2 regions of the Sphingobium sp. PAMC28499 genome follow, and region 1 is predicted to be linked to the other one. Evidence: riboswitches for the same ligand, from Rfam matches in the RefSeq annotation. Region 1 holds a riboswitch; the other holds the start of a gene.
What was found. Region 1 has a riboswitch for cobalamin ahead of E5554_RS10695 (cobalamin biosynthesis protein CobG). Riboswitches for the same ligand answer to the same signal wherever they lie in the genome.

Region 1 (3,049 bases):
TTCCGCGCGGCTCGCCAGCGCATTGATCGCCGCGACCGTAATCGCGCTGCCGCCCAACCGCCCGTCGACGACGCAGCAGGGCACGGGCTGCGCCGCCCATAAAGCGGCCTTGGATTCCGCCGCGCCGACGAAGCCGACCGGGCAGCCGATGATCGCTGCGGGACGCGGACAGGCCGGATCTTCCAGCATGTCGAGCAGGTGGAACAGCGCCGTGGGCGCATTGCCGATGGCAACCAGTGCCCCGGCAAGATGCGGCCGCCACAATTCCAGCGCGGCGGCGGATCGGGTATTGCCCATCGCCCGCGCCATGTCCGGCACGGCGGTGTCGTGCAGGGTGCAGAGCACGGCATTGTCGGCGGGCAGGCGCGCGCGCGTGACCCCTTCCGACACCATGCGCGCATCGCACAGCACCGGCGCCCCTGCGATCAGGGCCTGCCGCGCCGCCGCTGCAAAGCCCGGCGAAAAGCGGATATGGCCCGCAAGGTCCACCATGCCCGCGGCATGGATCATGCGCACTGCGACCGGTTCCTCCTCGGCAGCAAAGCGCCCGAGGTCGGCTTCGGCGCGGATGGTGGCGAAGGACTGGCGATAGATCGCCGCGCCGTCCCTCTCATAATCATGGGGCATCAACAGGCTCCGAAATGGGCAAGAAGGTCGGTGGCGGTGAGGTCAGGACGGACGGGCGCCGATCCTGCGCAGGCATGGAAGGCCAGGTCGTAGCGCCCGTCCCGCCCCGTCAGCACGATGTCGGCCGGAATCGAACTGGCGCAGCCCTTGGCGCAGCCGGAGACATGAAGGCGGCCCGCCACATGGGGTGCCAGTTGGCGGGCGAGGTCGCGGGTCGCCACGCTCGCCTGCGGGCAGGCAGGCGCGCCGGGGCAGGCCTCCACATGGATCAGCGGGTCGGCCGCGTCGGCGCACAGGCCTGGCAGTTGTCCTTCGGCCAGCAGCATGCGCCATGGGGTTAGCCGCATGGCCGGCGCGTCGAGAAGATGCCGCGCGTCGATCCGGCCGAAGGGAAGACCATAGGCCATGCCGCCATCCCATGCGCCGGGGACCAGTCGCGGGCGCGGCGACGCGGCCTCTGCCCTGCCCGTTGCCCAATCCGGCAGGGGCGCATCATGCCGGGCCATGCGCCCCGCGCGCGCGCCATCGCTCTCCACGAACCATCGGGCGAGTGCGAGCAGCGCATCCACTTCGCCGCCGCTATCCACCGGCACGCCTTGTGCCCGCCCCTCCGCACGTAAGATCAGGCCGCCATCGCGCGCCCGTTCGATGCGAAAATCCCCCGCTTCGCCGGGCAGGAGCGGCGCGGCGCCGGCATCGATCACGAAGCCCATCTTGCCCGGCAAGTCCGGCAATTCGTCCAGGCGATCAAGCAACTGGCTGGCGATGCGATGGCTGTCGTCGCCCGCCCGCCAGTCTGGCGCGACCATCATCATGCGCGCGCCCTCGCGCCGAGCATCGTGGTCGACCAGGCCAAGGTCGAGCAGCCGGTCGAGCAAGGGGCGCCAACTATCGTCGCGCACGCCGCGGATCTGGAGGTTAGCGCGCCGGGTCATGTCGATCAGGCCGTTGCCATGGGCGATCGCCGCTTCGCCCAGCGCCGCCAGGTCGTCGGCCGAAAGACGGCCGAGGCGCGGCTTCACGCGCACGATCAGCCCGTCGCCCGCCGCCATCGGGCGCCAGGCGTCGGGACACCAGCCCCGAACGGCCGGCCCGTGGGCTACCGCATGGTTCGCGGTCGCCCTATCCCTGCCCGCGCCGGTCTGGCTCACAGGCACATCCTCCGCGCGCCGGGACGCAACCAGGCGGGGCTTGCCGGCATCGCCGGTCGGCGCGAGGCGGCAGGCAGGCGCGACAGGCGCCCGACACCACGCGGCCGTGCAGCCCCAGCCACACGCTTCGCCGCCCAGACGGAAGAGAGACCGTGCCATGACCAATCCCTGGGTCAGGACAAGAGCGACCGAAACGCCGGCAGGTCTCCTGGCTCGCGGGTCGTTGCGGGATGCACGCCTTCCCGGACGCTCTGTCCAGTGGCTGCCCTCATGGGCTCGTGCATCGCGCTATCCGCTTACAGTTGCAGGGACAGCCACGGAATAAGGGGCCAGGCCCCCGCACCGCATTCCCGATTAAGTTCCTTGCGGAACACCGGCGTCAGTTATGCAATGCGCCAGTATGAACCGGCGCATCGATGATGCCCTAATCGAAACATCGGGCTTCGCCAAGACATGGAATGGGTATCGGCAGTCCCGCTGCCGGCTCGACGCCCAAGGCATACCGACGGAAGATGCCGAAACGGAAACCGGAAGCAAGGAAAGCGACGCGGCGTCGGATACCGAAAATTATGGCTGGGGCGGCAGGATTCGAACCTGCGCATGGCGGCATCAAAAGCCGCTGCCTTACCGCTTGGCGACGCCCCAGCAATGCGCCGATCCAAGTCAGCGCGGGACCGCCATATAGCGGCTGATGCACGAAAGAAAAGCCCTCCTGACGATGGACTTCGCCTTTCCCTTTCCTTCCCGCCCAACCCATCTTAGGGATCAACGCCACGCCCCCTCCCCTCCAGCCGGAAACCCGCACCGATGTCCGTCCAAACCCCCTCGCCCAGCCAGATCGCACCGGCCTCGCCGCTGTTCCTGCGCGAGGACGAAATCCGGCGCGGCATCGAGATGCTCTATTTCGGCTATTCCGCGCTCACCCGCTCGATCGACGAGGGGCTGGCGGCGCAGGGCCTGGGCCGCGCCCATCACCGCGCCCTTTATTTCATCTCGCGCCAGCCTGACCTGACGGTGAAGGATCTGTTGCGCCTGCTGGCGATCACCAAGCAATCGCTCGGCCGGGTGCTCAATGACCTGATCGAGCGCGGCTATATCGAGACCCGGCCCGGCAGCAGCGACCGGCGGCAGAAACTGCTGCGCCTCAGCGCCGCCGGCCGCGCACTGGAGGCCGAGCTTTTCCGCGCGCTGCGCGAGAAGATGGCGGCCGCCTATGCCCAGGCCGGACAGGGTTCCGTCACCGGTTTCTGGCGGGTGATGGAGGGTCTGAT
Region 2 (3,049 bases), 1.2 Mb from region 1:
TGCGGATCGCGCTGGCCTTGAAGGGCGTCGACTATGCACAGGTCACTCATGACCTGCGCAGCGGTGCGCAGCGCGCGCCCGACTATCGGGCGATCGCGCCGCAGGGGCTGGTGCCCGCACTGGTGGATGGCGACAGCGTGCTGACGCAGAGCGGCGCGATATTGGAATGGATCGAGGCCCGCTGGCCCCAGCCGCCCTTGCTGCCCGCCGATCCGGACGAGGCGGCGATCGTCCGAGCCATGGCCGGCATCATCGCCTGCGATATTCATCCGCTCGGCAATCTGCGCGTGTTGCAGGCGCTGCGGCAGGATTTCGGCGCCGATGAGGATCAGGTCCGCGCCTGGATCGCCCGCTGGACCGGCGAGGGGCTGGCCGCGCTCGAAACATTGGTCGCGCGCCATGGTGGCACCCATGCCTTCGGCGACGCGCCCAGCTTCGCCGACTGCCATATCGTGCCCCAACTCTACAATGCCCGGCGCTTCGGCGTCGACCTGACGCCCTTTCCGCGGCTGTGCGCCGTGGACGCGGCGGCATGCGCGCTCCCCGCCTTTGCCGCCGCGCACCCCGATCGCCAGCCCGACGCCGATGCATGAGTGACACTGACAAGCACCTGTTCGCGACGCCGGCCGGCGTGCGCCTCTGCCCGATCGACGAGATTGCCGACGGCAAGGCGCGCAATTTCGTGCTGCAGATGCGCGCCGGCCGCTTTCATGGATTTGCCGTGCGGGATGGCGATCAGGTCGCCGGCTTTGTCGACCAATGCCCCCATGCCGGCCTGCCGCTGGCGCAGCAGTTGGACGATTATCTGACCCCCGATGGTAGCCATATCAGATGCAGCTGGCACGGCGCCATTTTCCGCCGCGACGATGGTGTCTGTGTCGGCGGCCCCTGTGTCGGTCAGCGCATCGCGCTCTGGCCGCTCGCCATCGCCGATGGCTGGATTGTCACCGCTGCCCAAAGCGACTAGGAACCGGCCCAGGGACGGCGCTTCGCATCGTCCCGACATGATCGCGCCGGTGCCCCCACGGGGGCTTAAAATGGGAAGGCGGTGCGGATGCCATGGCATCCAAGTCCGCAGCTGTCCCTGCAACTGTGAGCGGCGAGCGTGATGAACAAAGCTGTCCCCGATGCGGGATCAGCAGCCACTGGGCCGGACGCTAAATCCTGCGAGGCCTGGGAAGGCCGTTCCTCCCGCTATGACCCGCAAGCCAGGAGACCTGCCAGCGTTTAGGTCGCTCTTGCTTTGGTCCAGGGGATGGCCGGGGCACGGTGTTCCGTCTGAGCGACAGGTTGGCGGCTGGAGCCGCGCGGTCACGCATCTGCGGGCGAACAAGCGCCCGTCCGCGATGCCGGCCGGCCGTGCGTGCGCGCCCGGTTCGCTCCCGCCCCGGTTGCTCCGGCGCGCGAGTATTTGTCATGGCCAACACTGCATCTGCCAAGATTCCGACCACCGTCATCACCGGCTTTCTGGGCGCGGGCAAGACCACGCTGATCCGCCATCTGCTGGAAAATGCGAAGGGGCGCCGCCTCGCCCTCATCATCAATGAATTTGGCGATGTCGGCGTCGACGGCGAACTGGTGAAGGGCTGCAACGACGCCGCCTGTCCTGAAGAGGATATTGTCGAACTGGCCAATGGTTGCATCTGCTGCACCGTGGCCGACGATTTCCTGCCGACCATGACCGCCCTGCTCGACCGGCCGAGCCCGCCCGACCATATCATCATCGAAACCTCGGGGCTGGCCCTGCCCAAGCCGCTGGTCAAGGCGTTCCAGTGGCCCGACATCCGCACCCGCGCCACGGTGGACGGCGTCGTCGCGCTGATCGACGCCGATGCGGTCGCCGCCGGTCGCTTCGCCACCGACGAGGCGGCGCTCGCCGCGGCGCGCGCCGCCGACCCCAATCTGGACCATGACAGCCCGCTGGAGGAATTGTTCGAGGATCAGCTCGCCTGCGCCGACATGGTGGTGCTGAACAAGAGCGACCTGGTCGATGCCGACACGCTGGCCGCTGTCGAGGCGCAGGTCGATGCCGAGACGCGGCCCGGCGTGAAGATCGTCCGCGCCGCCCATGGTGCGGTCGATATCGGCGCGCTGCTGGGCATCGTCGCAGCGGCCGAGGATGATCTCGACGCCCGCCCCTCGCACCATGAGGCGGAGGGCGAGGATCATGACCATGATGATTTCGACAGCTTCGTCGTCAGCGGCGATGCGGTGGCCGATCCCGACACGTTGGTGCAGGCGCTATCCGCGCTGATCGCCGCCCATGACGTGCTGCGCGTCAAGGGCATGGTCGCGGTTGCCGGCAAGCCGATGCGTCTGGTGGTGCAGGCGGTCGGCCCGCGCATCCAGCATTTCTTCGACCGCCCCTGGCAGGCGGGGGAGGCGCGCCGGACCCAGCTGGTGGTGATCGGCCAGAAGGGGCTGGACCGCGCCGCGATCGAGGCCGACATCCAGGCCGTGCTCGGCTGATGCATCTCCTGTCCGCCACGCCGGGAACGATCAGCGACGGCGAGGAGGCGATCGACCTCGATCAGCCGCCCGGCGACATCGTCATCCTGACCGTGGCGGACAGCGATCTGGCCTGTTTCGCCGCCGCTGCCGCGCGCCTGCCCGATGACGCGCCGAGCGTGCGGCTGGCCAATCTGCTGCAGCTCAAACATCCCTATTCGGTCGATCTCTATGTCGAGAAGGTGATCGCCAAGGCGCGCTTCGTCTGCGTCATCCTGCTCGGCGGCAAGAGCTACTGGCCTTATGGCGTGGACGAGATTGCGCAGTTCGCGCGCGAGCGGGGCATCGCCTTCGCCGCGATCGCCGACGGGCGGGAGGGCGACCCGGCGCTGGATCTGGCCTCCACCGTGCCCGCGGCGATGCGCGAACAGTTGCGTGACTATCTGCGTCAGGGCGGCACCGCCAATGCGCTCTCCTTCCTGCGCTGCGCCGCTCGGCTGACCGGCGCGGATGTCGGCGAACCCGACCATCCGCTGCCGATTGCCGACGCGGGCCTCTATCTGCCTGGCCATGACCGGCCGGGCGTGGCCGAATTGCGCGC

Region 2: another riboswitch for cobalamin. It lies ahead of cobW (cobalamin biosynthesis protein CobW); the one in region 1 lies ahead of E5554_RS10695 (cobalamin biosynthesis protein CobG).

What each region holds. Positions count from the first base shown of each region.
Region 1 is NZ_CP039248.1:2,197,270-2,200,318, reverse strand. It holds gene E5554_RS10700 (precorrin-8X methylmutase) at 1-627, opposite strand, end outside; gene cobI (precorrin-2 C(20)-methyltransferase) at 1-1, opposite strand, end outside; gene E5554_RS10695 (cobalamin biosynthesis protein CobG) at 627-1,679, opposite strand; cobalamin riboswitch at 1,959-2,171, opposite strand; tRNA gene E5554_RS10690 (tRNA-Gln) at 2,349-2,423, opposite strand; gene E5554_RS10685 (MarR family transcriptional regulator) at 2,586-3,049, shown strand, end outside.
Region 2 is NZ_CP039248.1:963,775-966,823, forward strand. It holds gene maiA (maleylacetoacetate isomerase) at 1-593, shown strand, start outside; gene E5554_RS04620 (Rieske (2Fe-2S) protein) at 590-967, shown strand; cobalamin riboswitch at 998-1,240, shown strand; gene cobW (cobalamin biosynthesis protein CobW) at 1,417-2,469, shown strand; gene cobN (cobaltochelatase subunit CobN) at 2,469-3,049, shown strand, end outside.